Regions from separate parts of the Clostridium sp. CS1-1 genome, predicted to be linked through region 3. Evidence: riboswitches for the same ligand, from Rfam matches in the RefSeq annotation. Region 3 holds a riboswitch; each other region holds the start of a gene.

Region 1 (5,875 bases), 1.4 Mb from region 3:
GTTTTGCTATACTGTCAACAACTTTTATATTTTACTCATAGATTTATACAAATTAGGCATTTTTCTTGTAAATTAGCAATATAACAAGAAATTCTTACGTTTAGTTCTTTCAATCTTTAAATTATATTCTAAACTCTATGACATCATTACAATTTTATCTATTTTCTTTCAAAGATAATTCAGTTACCGCATTTAATAAATCACTGTAAGACATATTTACGGCCTTTGCCCCTTTAGGAAATAGACTATTTTTAGTCATACCTGGTAAAGTATTAAGCTCAAGTAAATAAGGAACTCCATTCTTTATTATCATATCTACTCTTACATATACACTGCACTTTAATACCTTCCAGCATTTTAATGCCATTTCTTCAATTTGCTTTTGCAAACCTTCTTCAAATTGCACTACTATCTCATCGGCTCCACCATCAGCATATTTTGCTGTGTAATCAAAGAAATCAGAATTAGTTTTAGGTTTAATAGCAATTATAGCTATCATTTTTCCATCTAACATGCAGCAAGTTATTTCGTCTCCTTTTATATACTTTTCAATCATAACTTCCTTGTCATAATCTAACGCTAGTCTTACTGCATTTTCTACATCTTCTCTTTTCTTAATTAAATTTGTAGCTACACTAGAGCCTCCACTATTAGGCTTTATAAAGACAGGATAACCCATTTTGTCTATAAAATCATAATCTATTTCATCCACACTGCTTACACATAGCCAATCTGCAGTATTTACGCCCTCATATCTTAAAATCTTTTTAGTTATATCCTTATCCATACAAATACCACTTGTAAGAGGCCCACATCCTGAATATGGAATATCCATTGTTTCAAGTACTGCTTGTATCATACCATCTTCACCAAACTTACCATGAAGAGCAATAAATGCAAAATCTATGTCTTTAGCTTTTTCCATTACATCATCTTTTTTATCTATAACTATAGGTACAACCTCATATTTATCCTTGTTAAAGTATTTCACTATTTCTTTTCCTGAATTTAAGGATACTTCTCTTTCTGAGGATACTCCTCCCATAATAACTCCTATTTTCATATTCATTCCTCCATACATATTATTTATTCTTCTTAATTATATTGTATTCATATGCCAAAATAAATGAAGTACCACTTCATCTCTATTTTACTGCATATGTGGTTTTATTTATTTGATGACTACCCGTTCTAATACTACCTCACACAATGTGAAAGCGATTTCTAAAAATATAACATAACTAAACTAGAAAGCTACTTAAGCTTTTCCTCACCTATTATAACACTATTGAAAGATAAAATTAGTAAAAGCTAAACACAATTAACATCAAATTATAGATTCATACAAAAAAACTAGCATTTACTACTAATACTTAGCATAAAGTGGATTACATTTAAATATATAGTAATTTTAACTGTTGCACTTTTGTATAAATATACTAAAATGAAAGATGTAATAATTCAATAAATTTTTGTGGGGGTGCCAAACGGCTGAGAAGAGTTATCTCTAACCCTTTGAACCTGATCCAGTTAACACTGGCGTAGGGAAGCAAGCTCAATATAGCACTTTGTATTTTTGGTGTATTGCTTTTCTGCAATACACCTTTTTGGTTTACCCACATATGAAAATAGGAGTGATTCGCATGAAAAAAGTATTAACAATTGCTGGTTCTGATAGTTGTGGTGGAGCAGGCATACAAGCAGACTTAAAAACAATGAGTTCTCTTGGTGTTTATGGAATGAGTGTAATTACTGCAATTACTGCTCAAAATACTGTTGGTGTCCAAGATGTTATGGATGTTTCAAATAAACTTATAGATGCACAAATAAGAGCTATATATGATGATATCAATGTAGATGCTGTAAAAATAGGAATGGTATCTAATAGTGAAACTATAAGTATAATTAAAACTCTCCTTAAAGAATATAACGCTAAAAACATAGTGTTAGATCCAGTTATGGTTTCAAAAAGTGGGTATTTTCTATTGAAACCGGAAGCGGAAAAAGCAATACAAGATCTTGTATCTATCGCTAGTATTGTTACCCCAAACATTCCTGAAGCAGAGGTTTTGACTGGAATGAAAATAGAAAATGAGGAACATATGAAGGAAGCTGCATTAAAAATAAAAACACTTGGTGCTAAGAATGTATTAGTAAAAGGCGGCCATAGATGTAATGATGCTAATGATATACTACTTTGCGGAGAAAATTTCGTAACCCTAAAAGGACATAGGATAGAAACACAGAATACTCATGGCACAGGTTGCACTTTATCTTCAGCTATAGCATCTCACTTAGCTAAAGGCTGCAGCGTAGAAGAAGCTGTTACTCTATCAAAGGAATATATTACTAAAGCGATAGAAAATTCCTTCTCTATTGGACATGGCGTAGGTCCAGTCGGCCATTTTGTAGAGGTTTATAAGAAAGCAGGTGTTTCATTTGAATAAGATAAAAAACTCATCAATGTTCCTTCTATGGGCAGGTGCAGCTATTTCAATAGCTGAGATATATACAGGTGGTCTTATCGCCCCTCTTGGCCTAACTAAGGGACTAGTTGCAATTATACTCGGACATATTATAGGAACAACATTTCTAACTTTAGGAGGGTATATATCTTTTAAAGATAAGAAGAATGCAATGGGTAAGGTTAAGGATTCTCTAGGTGAATACGGCGGAAAAATAGTTGCATTTTTAAATGTACTTCAGCTTATAGGCTGGTCAACAATTATGATTATCCAAAGTGGACGTGCCTTAAATGGTCTTCTCCCTATGTCTAACACTTTAGGAATAATTGTAACTGGTATTGTAGTTTTCGTGTGGTCTTATTTCTTTAATAATCACTCAAAGAAGATAAATGATATTTCGGTTCTACTACTTATAATTTTATGCTTTATGTTATTCTTCTCTTTCAATACATCAAAGCAGGTATTAGGACAAGATAGTATAAGCTTTGTAACTGCTTTAGAAATATCCATATCAATGCCTATTTCCTGGCTTCCTTTAATTGGCGACTATACTAAGAACGGCGAAAACAGAAAAGGCGTATTAAATGCTACATTTTGGGGATATTTCATAGGAAGCAGCTTAATGTACACATTAGGATTACTTATAAGTCTATATAGCGGACAAGATGTAATCGAATTTTTGTCGGGAAGTAGTATAAAATTAGCTCCAGTATTTATAATTCTCTTCTCAACAGTAACTACAACTTTTCTTGATATATATTCTGCAGTAGAGTCATCGAAGCAACTGTTTAAAATAAAAAATGATAATTTGCTTGTATTTATTTATACCATTTTATCAATGAGTATAGCTTTTATATTCCCTATTGAAAACTATCAGAACTTTCTTCTTACTATAGGAAGTATATTTGTACCTGTTTACACCGTAGTGTTTATCAGTTACTTTTTTCAGGAAGATTATAGCTCTAGAAAACTTAACTCTATAGGAATTATCACTGCACTTGTTGGTGTGATATTGTACAATTACTTTACTAAGATTTCCTTTGGAATCCCGACTCTATTTACATTTATAATTATATCTTTAATATATGTGTCAGCAGTAAAGTTTTTGTCTTCAAAAAAATCAACTCCGATTAGTAATTCACAATAATGTTAAGTATCTATAAATTTTATATGTAATTTAGTTGTTCTAGTTGAGTTTTTCTTCCGAGGTTCAACTAAAATAAAATATTAAATCATATTTAGGAGGCTAGCAACAGTCAATAAATACTTATAAAAGTTCGTAAATGTATCCAAAATTTAAAAATGAAGGTGAGGCATAAAAAATGACAAATACTATTAATGAAAAAGAAGAGTTATATCTAAGAGAGGTTTCTAATGTACTCTCAAACCTAAGAAATAGAGTACCTCTTGTTCAATGCATAACTAACTATGTAACAATAAATGACTGTGCTAATATCCTTTTATCCTATGGTGCATCTCCTGCTATGTGTGAAGCTTATGATGAAGTCTTTGACTTTACAAAAATATCTTCTGCACTTTATATAAATGTAGGTACTTTAACTAAGGAACAAGAAGAGGCTTCAGTACTTGCAAGTATATCCGCAAAAGTAAATAATGTGCCAGTAGTCTTGGATCCAGTAGCTTGCGCTGCTATTCCAAGAAAACTTTCTGTAATAAATAGAATTTTAGAACTTGGAAGAGTTGATGTTATAAAAGGAAACGTAGGCGAAATAAAATTCTTAGCTGGAGTTGATTCAGAAGTTCGTGGAGTTGATTCATTGGATAGCGGTGAAGGTGCCTTGGAGGCTTGTATAAAATTAGCTCAAAAACATAATTGTGTGGTTGCTGCAACTGGAAAAGAGGACTATATAACTGATGGAACTCGCAGTGCGATTATTAAAAATGGTACAGAGATGCTAACTAAGATTACTGGTGCTGGTTGTATGGTTGGTGCCCTTTGTGGTGGAACTGCAGGAGCATCAGAAGATAAGTTTATATCTACTGTAACAGCAGTACTTTCAATGAATTTAGCTGGCGAAGAAGCTTACGAGATAGCTAAATTCCCTGGAAGTTTTAGAGTGAAGCTAATTGACTGTATTTATACATTAACAGAAGAAAAACTAATGAAAGAAGGAAGAATAATATGGAGATAGACTACAGCTTATATCTTATAACTGATAGAAGCTTTCTAAGTGGAAGAAACTTAAAAACTGTAGTAGAAGAATCTATACTTGGAGGAGTTACGATAATTCAAGTTAGAGAAAAAGATATCTCTACAAGAGAGTTTTATAGGGTAGCCTTAGATGTAAAAGAAGTAACCGATTATTACAAAATTCCACTTATAATTAATGATAGAATAGATATTGCTCAAGCTATTAATGCTGATGGAGTTCACCTTGGACAAGATGATATGCCTATAAAGATTGCTAGAAAAATACTGGGTAATGATAAAATCATAGGGATATCCACCGGAACCTTAGACGAAGCTTTAGAAGCACAAAGAGATGGTGCAGACTATCTTGGCATTGGTGCTGTATTTTATACTGGAACAAAAAAAGATATAGATCCACCTATAGGCATAGAATACTTAAAGCATATTTATAATAATATAAATATCCCTGCTGTAGCAATAGGCGGCATAAATGAAAGAAACTTTAAAGAAGTACTCTCTACAGGTGTAGATGGAATTTCTGTTATATCTGCTATTTTAGGAAAGCAAGATATAAGATCTGCAGCTAAACTACTAAAAATATAATATACTTAGTCTTCATTTTTCTTATATAAGGGGACAGTTCACAATTTTTCTCATTAAATCAGTGAAAATTTGTGAGCTGTCCCCTATTTTACTTGGAATCATATGGAATTTTAACTCCACCTGATACTTATTAACAGAGTTCGTTGGGGTATTAAGGCAGGTGGTCATCGGATAAAATAAATATCTATAAACTAAATTTTACTACTTTACAAATTCACCATGCTAAAGTATAATAAGCATTGTAATCAAGCAAACAATTAATTAAATGGAGGTTTTAAAAATGAAAAAGAAATTTGGAATTTTAACTATAGCAGTACTATCACTTGGACTTTTACTTTCTGGTTGTGGAAATAGTAAGCAAGCAAATGGTGGCCAGGCTCAAGATAAGTCTTTAAGCGAAATCAAACAAAAAGGTGAATTCGTTGTAGGCCTAGATGATAGCTTCCCTCCAATGGGGTTTAAAGATGATAAAGGAGAAATTGTTGGATTCGATATAGACCTTGCAAAAGAAGTTGGTAAGAGAATGGGCGTAAAAGTTGTGTTTAAACCAGTTCAATGGGACGGTGTATTGCTAAGCTTAAATAACAAAGATATAGATGTTATTTGGAACGGTTTAACTATTACTCCAGAAAGGCAAAAGCAAATAGACTTCTCA
Region 2 (5,875 bases), 900 kb from region 3:
TTATCGGAAGTTATAATGTCCTTAGTTCTATCTTTAGGTAAGTCTACAACCACCTCACCTTTTATAAAAGCTGGTTTATCTGATAAAATGTATATTTTATCAGAAAGATAAATAGCTTCTTCTATATCATGAGTTATAAATAATATAGTACTTTTTAAATCTTTAATAACATTTAAAAGCCAGTTTTGCATCTTACTTCTCGTAATGGCATCTAAAGCACCGAAAGGTTCATCCAAAAGCATAATATTGCTTGAAGTCATATAAGTCCTCAAGAATGCTGCTCTTTGTCTCATACCACCAGATAGCTGAAAAGGATACTTAAATTCATATCCTTTTAATCCATATGGTTCAAAGTATTGTAAGACCTCTTTTCTTCCCTCCACTTTATTTTTACCTTTAATATAAAGTGGAAGTGCTACATTGTCTATTACTTTCTTCCAAGGAAGAAGAAGATCCTTTTGATGCATATAACTTATTTCTCCTGATACCTTTGCTTCTCCAGAGTCCGCTTTTAATATTCCTGATATTACATTCAAGATAGTACTTTTACCACTTCCGCTTGGTCCAAGAAGAGTTACAAACTCCCCTTCCTTCACTTCAAAGCTTATATCCTTAAGTATTGTATCGCCATCAAAAGTTTTAGATACATTTTTAAGTACAAGTTTTCCCATATTATTGTTATTCAAAACAATCTATCTCCCTTTACTAAATGCATTTTCATTTATTCTACTGCTATCACATTATGTTCATTAGTTATATTAATGAAAAATTAGGTGAGTTTACCCACCCACCTAATCCAAGTCCAATTTCATATAATTAGATTATCTATAATATTTATTCTACTCTTTTAAAATTATTTAGATGGAAGAAAATCATTAGTAAATGCATCTTCCGCTTTCATATCCTTATTAATCAAATTCTTACTGCGAAGGAATTTTGTGTAGTTATCCCAAACGGTAGCCTTCATTTCTCCCCATCTTGCAGCATCTTCTTTATATTTATTCTTTAAGTATTTTTGACTTTCTAGTGCTAGATTTTTATCTATCTCTGGAGCATTCTTAACTAAGATATCAGCTGCTTCCTCTGGTTTATCCATAGCAAATTCATAACCCTTTGTTGTAGCCTTTAGAAACTTTTTAGCTAAATCAGGTTTATTTTTTAAAGTATCTTCATTAGCTATCAATATAGGAGTATAGTAATCTAAATCTGGGTTTAACTTTCTTAATTCTATGTAATCAATTGGTATGTTTTTAAGCTTTGCATCAATTCCTGTCCATCCTTCATATATCCAAGCAAAATCAATATTGCCTTTTGTTGCTGCGAAGAAGTCCTGCTCACCCATATTTACTATTTTAAGCTTACCAAAGTCGGCACCCTCTTTTTTCATAATTGCTTCTAACACAGCATTCTCAGAAGGTGATCCGAAGCCACCATAAGTCTTTCCTTCAAAATCTTTTACAGTCTTTATATTTTTATTTTTAGGAGCTGCAAAGCCCGAAGTATTGTGTTGGATTATAGCTGCTATTGCTTTTATCGGAAGAGGAGTATCTGATGTTCTAGCATAAGTTAAGTCTTCTTGGTAACTTACTCCAAAATCTCCCTTTCCAGCTGCTATCAGATTTCCAACTGCTCCTTCAGAAGGTTGAATTATTTCCACATCCAAACCTTCCTCTTTGTAATACCCCTTATCTTTAGCTACATATAAGCCCGTATGATTAGTATTAGGCGTCCAGTCAAGTATCACCTTTACTTTAGTTAGTTCTTTCTTATCTGCAGTACTATTTTGTGGGGCTTTATTCGCTGAAGAACATCCCGCAAAAATAGAAGCAGTCAATAAACATGATGTTATGATTGTTAGGATTCTTTTTCCTTTCATAATAAAACTTACCTCCATAAAATTATTTTCTTTCTTTAACTTTTCTCTGCCACGGCATAAAAATATATTGAAGTACATACATAAATCCGAATAATGCTAAACTTAGTATTATTATTACAATTATAGCCGCAAATATTTTATCTAAAGCATACGCATTCTTCGCTCTTACCATAAAAATTCCTAAACCTTTTTCTCCACCAAGCCACTCGCCTACTACTGCCCCCATTATACTATAAGTAGCAGCAATCCTAAGTCCAGAAAAAAATGAACTTAATGCACTAGGGAATTTGACGTAAACAAATTTCTGGAGTCTGGTAGCCTTCATTATATCCATAAGGCTAAGCATATCTGTATCGACAGATTCTAGTCCATCTACAAGGCTAATAACTACAGGGAAAAAACACATCATAATAACAACTATAACTTTTGGAGTCATTCCAAAACCAAACCAAATAATAAATATTGGTGCTAAGGCTATGGTTGGTATGGTTTGGGAAACAACGAGTATTGGATACAAACAACTTTTTATTATTTTTATGCTATCCATTAGTACGGAAAGTATAACTGCAAAAACTACGGAAAGTAAGAAACCTAAGAGAGCTTCCTGCAAAGTTGCATAAATATGAGGTTTCAAATTAGGCATTACCTCAAAGAGAGTAATTAATATATCCTTTGGCGAGGGAAGTATGTACTTTGGTATTCCACCTTTGTCCACCACTATCTGCCATATGAATATGAGTACCAACTGAAAAATAGCAGATATAGTTCTATTTATTAATTTATTATTAGCTTTCATTCTTTACACATCCTATAATATCTTTAGAAAAATAGTTTTATGTTTACTTTGTTATTCGCCATTAGCTACTACTATATTAAATACAATCATTGTTATAAAGATGTTACTAATTACATATTCAAAGCTCGTTATCACTCAAATACACAAAACCCTTCTCCAATTGCGGAAAAGGGTTAAAATAGCAAAATTAAACTTTAACTATATTCCCTCCGTTGGCATTATCCAATTCAGGTTATAAGGGTCGAAACCTATAGCTTCCTCTCAGACAATACTATTGCCTCCCCCAGTTTGTTTATTATAATAAGACCTTTTAACATTAATAAGTATATCATTTTATAAATAAATATGTCAAACCTTTCGGGTGTTAGGCCATCCTCCTTAACTTTACGTTAACACTGACAATTCTAATAAAATGATTACTCAGTCTAATAGTTTTTATTTATCTGATGGCTACCCGCTCTAATACTCCCTCGCACTCTATGAAAGAAATTTGCACCAAATCGGATATTTGGGTTTTCTGCTTGCACTTTATTTGCTATTTTTATACTCTTTAGATTCGTCTAAATAAAATTTTGCAGACTCTCTGATATGCTCTCTCTCTTTTTCAGTTAATTCACGAATAACTTTTGCTGGAGATCCCATGCATAGAACTCCTGAAGGTATCTTTTTTCCAGCAGTTACAAGACTTCCTGCACCTACTATTGTTTCTTCTCCTACCTCTGCACCATTTAAAATAATAGATCCCATACCTATTAAGCAATTATCTCCAATTTTGCATCCATGTATAATTGCATTATGTCCAACAGTAACATATTCGCCTATTTCTACAGTATTCTCCTCACCTACATGTACTGTGCAATTATCTTGAATATTAGATCCTTTTCCTATATGTATAGAATTACAATCTCCTCTAAGTACAGCACCAAACCATATACTACTTTCCTCTTCTAAGATTACTTTTCCTATAATTTCCGCACTTTCTGCTACAAAGCCATTATCGTGTATTTTAGGTAAATAGTCCTTATAATTACGTATCATTTAAGTCACTCCTTAAAATAGTTATTTCTTAAAGTTATTTATTCTATTAAATTATACCAAATTTTATCGCAAAAGAAAGTATTAACAGTGTGCGTTTTATGTCAGCTTTTGATTGACAAATTTATATTTAACATTTATCTATCTTTCCAGTTACTCTCTAAATCTATTAACATTTTTGAACCAACTAAATTTATAAAGTTACTGTACATCTGTTCTTCTAATTCTTTAAAAGTAATCTTATGCATTTTGCATAAACTTGTCATTATCTGTTTAGTTAGAGTTGGCATCCCCATACTTCTGCTTAGCCATTCCTCTCCACCTGGGCCGTCAGTCTCTACAAATATTCTATTTAGGGGTATAAGTTTTGCTATCTCCCTTATAGTATCCGAATAGTGGAGTTCAGAACTTATTGTAAAATAATACTCTCTCTCCATCATTTTGAGTAAAATATCTTTGGGTCCTGAATACCAATGAACTATTACTCTATTTAGGGAGTATTTATCTAGCAAATTTAAAACTTCCTCCTCAGCGCCTTTGGTGTGAATATTTATAACCTTATCTAGCCTTTTAGCTTCACTTAGAAAAAATTCAAATACCTTCCTTTGTGCTTCAAAGCTTTCTTTATCTTCTACCCAGAAAAAGTCAAGTCCTATCTCACCTATTATTTTTGTTTCCTCTATATAAGGTATGAGTTCTTGAAGATCCTTCTCATAACCTTTAGCTTTCCAAGGATGTATTCCAAAAGTAGAAATTATGTACGGACTCATATTGGATATTTGTTTATTTTTCATATATGACTCTACATCCATAGCATTTGCTATGCTTAGTATTTTATTTTTATTTATTTCTTTTATTGCTCTCCTTAAATCTTTTTCACTATAGTGATCCAAATGAGTGTGTGCATCTATAATCATTTTTACCTCTCCCATAATCTTTGATTTTTTAATTAACAAAATAGCACTGGTGAAGTCACCAGTGCTATTTTGTTATTGTAGAATTTCTCGTAATCGGAATTCTTGCTTCACAAGGAACTGCTGTTTGACACTTTCCACAACCATAACGCGGCGCAAAGCGCTTTTTAGTTACATTTGTTAAAAATTCATCACAAGGTTCATGTTTTTTCCCATTTTCATCTATCGCTTTTACAGGACATCTATGAATACAAGCACCGCAGTTACTGCAATAATCATATAAACCACTGTACTTTCTTTCAGTAGGTTCAAAAGCCATATTTACAATTACACTTCCTATTCTTCCCGCGGAACCCTTTTCTGTTATTAAGGATTTACTTAAGCCGAAGGTACCAATTCCTGCTATATAAGCCGTGTGTCTCTCCGACCAATTACTCTTGAAATCTTTGGAAACAAATCTAGTGTCTAATGCAGGAGCTAAAGCTTCTCCTCCTAAGTCTTTTATTACTTGTACTAAAAACTTTCGAAGTTCGTTATTTACCTTTTCTCCCTCAACTCTACCATATAGCCACTCTAAAGCAGGTAAATCTTTTGTTATACGGTTTGCCTTTCTTACATCCTCGGTAAAAGGAAGAAAATAAGATATAACCGCCTTTGCCTCTGGCATCCACTCTATAGGCGTCATATAATCTACCCCTATAACCTCTTCTTCCTTTAACTTTAAAAATAATGGATCCTCTGTAGTTGCAATGCCTATTAAAGGTGTATCGAAAATTTTTAATCCCTTTAACTCTTCCACTTTATTGTAAGGTGTGTTTTCTATAAACTCTGCTGTGAGTTTAATAATATCATTTATACTTTCCACTGATATCCCCCCAAATTATTTACTTAAACCGCAATATACAAAAAACTTTTATTGTAAAGCGAAACTTCAATACATATAGTTATCAAAAAAGCTTTTTATAAATGCTAATTAAAATAGCTGTCATTTTAATTTTATTATATTTTTAAATTGTTTTACAAGGAAAAATAAGTAAAATCTTCACTTCTACTTTCTATATTATTTAATTTTTGAAAATATATCAATAACCATTTTACTCAGGAATAAACTAAGGATCAAAATTTTTAATAGAAGAATGTAAAAAACACCAGACATATTGAAAAATAATCTGCAAACACTATAGATGTAATTGTTGAATGCTTACAACTCTTATATATGAAAGGAGATAACAATATGAGAAAAAGAAAAATGAC
Region 3 (5,875 bases):
GAACTGGCGGGACTTCACTAGTAACACCAGCGATGAGAGCACTACCTATTGGTGTGCCGAAGGTTATGGTTTCAACAGTTGCTTCTGGAAATACTGAACCTTATGTTGGTACTAGCGATATAATTATGATGCCTTCTGTGGTGGATGTCGCAGGTCTTAACTCAATTTCAACTAAGATTTTTACAAATGCGGTGTTTGCAATTGTAGGTATGCTTAAATTTAAAAATACAAAGGTTGTAGATAAAAAACCATTAGTTGCTGCAACAATGTTCGGTGTAACAACACCATGCATAACAGCTGCAAGGGAATACCTTGAAAAAAGGGGATATGAAGTTCTTGTATTTCATGCAACAGGTATAGGTGGGCGTTCAATGGAAGCACTTGTTGATGGAGGATTCATTGAAGGTGTATTGGATCTAACTACCACAGAATGGGCAGATGAAATTATCGGTGGAGTTTTAAATGGAGGGCCTAATCGGTTAGAGGCAGCAGGTAAAAATAATATACCACAGGTCGTGTCAGTAGGCGCACTTGATATGTGCAATTTCGGACCATACGATACAGTACCTGAGAGGTTTAAGGGACGTAATTTATATAAACATAATCCTACAGTAACCCTTATGAGAACAAATAAAGAGGAAAATGAAGCAATAGGCAAAAAGCTAGTGGAAAAATTAAATCTAGCTAAGGAAAAAACAGCTTTATTCATACCACTAAAAGGCGTATCTGGAATTGATGTAGAGGGACAGCCTTTCTATGGACCAGAAGAAGACAAAACATTATTTGATACTTTAAGAAATGGTGTGAATAAAAGTGTTGTAGAAATAGTAGAAATGGATTGTGCTATTAATGATGTGAAGTTTGCAGAAGCTGCAGCACAGAAATTAATAGATATGATGAAAAATAGGAATTAATTTAAATATTAGGAGGGTTTATTTATGAATACATTGACAAGAAGCGAAATTATGGCAAAATTTAGGGAACAAGTTAAAAATGGACAAACATTATTAGGTGTAGGAGCTGGTACAGGCATTACAGCTAAATTCAGTGAAGCTGGCGGGGCAGACATGCTTATAATTTATAATTCAGGTAGATATAGAATGGCAGGAAGAGGTTCTCTTGCAGGATTATTATCTTATGGAGATGCTAATCAGATTGTAGTTGAAATGGGATCAGAAGTACTTCCAGTAGTAAAAGATACTCCAGTTCTTGCTGGTGTTTGTGGAACAGACCCATTTAGAGTAATGGATATTTTCCTTAAACAATTAAAAGATCAAGGCTTTTCAGGGGTTCAGAATTTCCCTACAGTAGGTTTAATTGATGGTGTATTCAGACAGAACTTAGAAGAGACTGGAATGGGATATGGGCTAGAAGTTGAAATGATAAGAAAAGCTCATGAACTTGATATGCTTACAACTCCTTATGTATTTGACCCAGATCAAGCAAGAGCAATGGCAGAAGCAGGTGCAGATATATTAGTTGCACACATGGGCCTAACTACAAAAGGTACAATTGGAGCACAAACAGCACTTACTTTAGATGACTGTGTAGAAAGAATTGAAGCTATTATTAAGGCAGGAAGAGAAGTTAATCCTGACATTATGGTAATCTGCCACGGAGGACCTATTGCAGAACCAGAAGATGCAGCATATGTAATAGAAAAAACAGAAGGAATTGACGGTTTCTTCGGTGCTTCAAGTATTGAAAGATTTGCAGCTGAAAAGGGTATAAAATCACAAACAGAAGCTTTTAAAGCAATAAGAAAATAATAACTATAAATAGGGATTCACTACATTTTTCGGGTTTATTAAGATCATACTTAATATTTTTGATATTTGTAGAGAATCCCGTTTTTGTTTATAAAACTTACAGTAGTATTCTAGTTATTTAAAATAGTAAAAAACGTACTGAATAAAATGAGTACGTTTTTACTGATTTTAAATCAAAGATTTACTGTGAGTTAACAAAGCTTTGAAGCGCCATAAAAGCTTTTATATCAGTCTTCACGTTCTTTTTTAATAATTCTTTTGCCTCACTATGGGAAATCAAAAAAGCTTCGATGTATTCATCTTCTTCTAGGTATTTATCTGTTATTTCACCTGTACAAGTACAATATACTAGAGCCACAGATTCATCTGTCATTCCCGGCGAAATATAAACTCCTTTTTTCGTTTTTTCATTATTAATTTCTAAAAGAGAGAGACCAGTTTCTTCTTTTAACTCTCTAGCAACAGCAGTCTCAATACTTTCATTACTGTCAATGAGACCTGCTGGAAGTTCATAAATATAGTCATTTAAAGGAACTCTGAATTGTTTTATTAATACTAGCTTTTCACTTTCCTTATGAATAGCGGCTACAACAACTGCATCCATACTATCCTCCTTGTTCTGGAAGTATTGCTCATTTAAAGTTTTATAGGATTTTCTTGAAGCAATTATCCAGTGTTTTGTTGCTCCCTTTTTATTTTTGTATTCAGCATCAAACAAACTTAAAAATTTAGTTTCTTTTAAGGTTGTGAGTTTAGTGATTTTGCTATTTTTCATTAATATCACCTTCTATAACTAATTTTGCAGCAATTCATAGTTAAAATTTGCTTATTTAATAATTATACATACTACTATTAGTAAGTGGCAAATCTATTTTTATTATTCAAAAATATTTTGAAAGGGTGTAAACTATATAATACTAGAAGCAATTGTCTAATAAAATAACAAAATGAAAAGTGGTGATTAGTATGTGTGGACGTTTTTGTATCGAAAATGACATAGAAGATATAATGGCAAGTTATGGTATAGCAAATGAAAAAAATATGAAATATTCAAAGGGTGAAATATTTCCTGGCACTAAGATTCCTATAATTTTTAATACTGAAGGTAGGAAATTAGACTTTTTTAGATGGGGCTATAAGATTAGAGGATTAGATAAAGAAATAATAAATGCAAGAATCGAAACAGTAGCTGAAAAACAAAGCTTAAAAAATGCTTTTGCAAGTAACAGATGTATCATACCTGCCAATGGATTTTTTGAGTGGGATAACGTAGATAAGAGCAAGGTTAAGTATAAAGTTACTCTGAAGGATACAAATCTTTTTTCCATGGCAGGAATATATGATACTTTTGTTGATAAAAATAATAATCCTTATTTTGGAGTTGTTATCTTAACTCGCCCAGCCAATGAACATATGATTAAAATTCACAACAGAATGCCTGTATTTATTAAAAAAGATGAGGAAGAGGAATGGCTGTTTGAGTCTCCAAATAACGCATTAAGACTTAAAGATAAACTAGAAAATAGTAGTTGGTTTAGTTTAAATATAAATCCTGTGGAAGGAAGTAAGCAACTTTCAATGTATGATTTTATGTAACTTTAGGGAAGATTGGATATAAATTATTAGATGATACAAATTCAAAAATTAAGGATAGATGGGACGATATTAAATATCAATGAATTGGTACGGTATTATGATTTCTATGCCTTATTTGTGCGGAATTAGTGAAATAGTATTGGAAAATGTTGAATTTAAGAAAGTTATATGGTATAATTTTCTGCAAAGGGGAGCTTGTGTTGCAGGCTGAGAGGAAGTTTATACTTCGACCCATAACTTGATTCGGATAATGCCGACGTAAGGAAATATGTAATTTATGCTTTTGATGTTATATTTTTTGAGTATAAATGGAATATGCCTTATTAGGCATATTCCATTTTTTATGCTTCAGAGATTTTATCTTTGGCAAGCGGCGGGGGAGCGCCCGTCCCTTTATAGCAAAAATACAACTAAATAGCGAGGGAACTTGTGTTTCAAGGTGAGAGGAAGCTTTTGAGCTTCGACCGACTAATATGACTATGTCATGTAGGGAATTGCTATTTGGTTACGCTAAAATTACGCCTCGATGATGGTATTTATTTCCTATGTGACGCATTCACAAAATAAATATTATTATGGAGGTATTTTATTATGGAAAGAAACCCAAAACTATTAAGAAACATTATGCTGGCAATGATGGTGGCAATGGGAGTTGTAATTTCACCAATTCTACGTATTGAAGGAATGTGCCCTATGTCCTCTGTTATCAACATAGTATGTGCAGTCGTTCTTGGACCTTGGTATGCATTACTTAATGCTACATTAATTGGGGTGATAAGAATGATTCTAATGGGAATTCCCCCTTTAGCTTTAACTGGTGCGGTTTTTGGAGCTGCTTTGTCTGGAATTTTATATAGAGCATCTAAGGGGAATTTGATTTTTGCAGTTTTAGGTGAGGTTATAGGGACTGGTATAATAGGAGCTATAGCTTCATACCCTGTTATGACATTTATTTGGGGAAGAGCAGGGTTAACATGGTTATTTTATGTTCCTTTATTCTTTATGGCAACAATAATTGGAGGAACAATTGCATTTGTTTTTCTAGGAGCATTAAGCAAGAATGGTATGCTTGCAAAAATTCAAAGAAGTTTGGGGGCAAAAGTTTATGATAAACCAAGCGTTAACAATAGACAACCTGTTGCAAATAAGACAGAGTGCTAAAAGAAAAAAACCTCTTATACACTGCATTACAAATCCAATTTCAATAAATGATTGTGCTAATATGGTGCTTGCTGTTGGTGCAAAGCCTATTATGGCTGAACACCCTTTAGAGGCTTCAGAAATTACTGCTGTCTCTAAATCACTTGGGGTTAATCTTGGGAATATAACAGATATAAGAATGGAGTCTATGTTGATTTCAGGTAAAACTGCCTTTGAAAAGAAGATTCCACAAGTAATTGATCTTGTAGGTGTAGGCTGTAGTAAACTTCGTCTAAATTATGCAAAAAACTTTATTTCGAAGTGTCATCCAAGTGTTATTAAGGGTAATATGTCTGAAATAAAGTCATTATATGGTGTTCAAAGCAACGCAACAGGAATTGATGTTGGAACTGGTGATATTATAACAGAGCAAAATTTAAATGAAAGCATAGAAATGCTACAGGAGTTATCTCTTCAAACCGGTTCTGTTATTGCAGCAACAGGAGTGATAGATATAATAACAAATGGTACTCAAACATATTTAATAAAAAATGGTTGTGAAATGCTTTCAATGGTAACAGGGACAGGTTGTATGCTTACTTCACTTATAGCAAGTTATATTTCTTCCGGAAATATACTAGGCGGTACTGTTCTTGCAATAGCACTTATGGGAATATGTGGTGAACTTTCTCATCAGGCTAAGGGGAATGGAAGTTTCAGAACTGAACTTATAGATAATATGTTTAGTATTTCTGATGAAGTAATAAGAGAAAAAATAAGATATGAACTAAAATAAAAAAATTTTGTAACCTTTTCTTATAATTTGAATACTATGATACTGTGTGAAAAATTTATATGGAGGCATGCAATGAATTATAGAAACGATAGCCAAGATTTTAACCCAAATCCTGCTGAGTCCTTAAATGAAGCTCGCCACGACCATCATCACGAACATCACGGAGAGCATCACAAGTATCATCATTTTGGGATGTACTGTCCTATGATGTATAATTGTCCTATGATGCATTATCCATCATATCCATCACAGCTATCTCCTGCTCAAATGATGCCTACTGAAACAATGCCAATGAGTACTGAGCATAAAGAAAAATATAAATCCAACTGTGAAGAGGATTACACAGATCATAGTGATGATGGGTTTAGACAATACCATCATCATCCATATTACCATCATTACTATTATAATCCATATTACTACCCATACTATTATCCATATCATCATCACCATCATGGTTATCCATATTATCATAATTATGGATATGGCTATCCATTTTTAGCAGGATTGGCACTTGGGTCATTGTTTTAAAACTATAGACTATTCATTTTAACTATCTTTTTAGTTCTAAAAT

What was found. Region 3 has a riboswitch for thiamine pyrophosphate ahead of thiW (energy coupling factor transporter S component ThiW). Riboswitches for the same ligand answer to the same signal wherever they lie in the genome.
Region 1: linked by a shared signal. The riboswitch ahead of thiD (bifunctional hydroxymethylpyrimidine kinase/phosphomethylpyrimidine kinase) and the one ahead of thiW (energy coupling factor transporter S component ThiW) in region 3 are both predicted to bind thiamine pyrophosphate.
Region 2: linked by a shared signal. The riboswitch ahead of AC0N0V_RS15250 (ABC transporter permease) and the one ahead of thiW (energy coupling factor transporter S component ThiW) in region 3 are both predicted to bind thiamine pyrophosphate.

Annotation. Positions count from the first base shown of each region.
Region 1 is NZ_CM148680.1:938,786-944,660, reverse strand. Features, by position in the region: gene AC0N0V_RS04190 (D-alanine--D-alanine ligase) at 155-1,063, opposite strand; TPP riboswitch at 1,467-1,566, shown strand; gene thiD (bifunctional hydroxymethylpyrimidine kinase/phosphomethylpyrimidine kinase) at 1,644-2,447, shown strand; gene cytX (putative hydroxymethylpyrimidine transporter CytX) at 2,440-3,612, shown strand; gene thiM (hydroxyethylthiazole kinase) at 3,788-4,618, shown strand; gene thiE (thiamine phosphate synthase) at 4,609-5,220, shown strand; gene AC0N0V_RS04165 (amino acid ABC transporter substrate-binding protein) at 5,501-5,875, shown strand, end outside.
Region 2 is NZ_CM148680.1:3,275,785-3,281,659, forward strand. Features, by position in the region: gene AC0N0V_RS15240 (ABC transporter ATP-binding protein) at 1-671, opposite strand, end outside; gene AC0N0V_RS15245 (ABC transporter substrate-binding protein) at 854-1,876, opposite strand; gene AC0N0V_RS15250 (ABC transporter permease) at 1,899-2,672, opposite strand; TPP riboswitch at 2,860-2,967, opposite strand; gene AC0N0V_RS15255 (gamma carbonic anhydrase family protein) at 3,201-3,710, opposite strand; gene AC0N0V_RS15260 (TatD family hydrolase) at 3,845-4,624, opposite strand; gene AC0N0V_RS15265 (4Fe-4S binding protein) at 4,689-5,486, opposite strand; gene AC0N0V_RS15270 (hypothetical protein) at 5,856-5,875, shown strand, end outside.
Region 3 is NZ_CM148680.1:2,374,714-2,380,588, reverse strand. Features, by position in the region: gene AC0N0V_RS11195 (Tm-1-like ATP-binding domain-containing protein) at 1-914, shown strand, start outside; gene AC0N0V_RS11190 (phosphoenolpyruvate hydrolase family protein) at 939-1,769, shown strand; gene AC0N0V_RS11185 (NUDIX hydrolase) at 1,951-2,544, opposite strand; gene AC0N0V_RS11180 (SOS response-associated peptidase) at 2,736-3,365, shown strand; gene AC0N0V_RS11175 (hypothetical protein) at 3,445-3,576, shown strand; TPP riboswitch at 3,543-3,648, shown strand; gene thiW (energy coupling factor transporter S component ThiW) at 3,957-4,526, shown strand; gene thiM (hydroxyethylthiazole kinase) at 4,504-5,301, shown strand; gene AC0N0V_RS11160 (hypothetical protein) at 5,374-5,832, shown strand.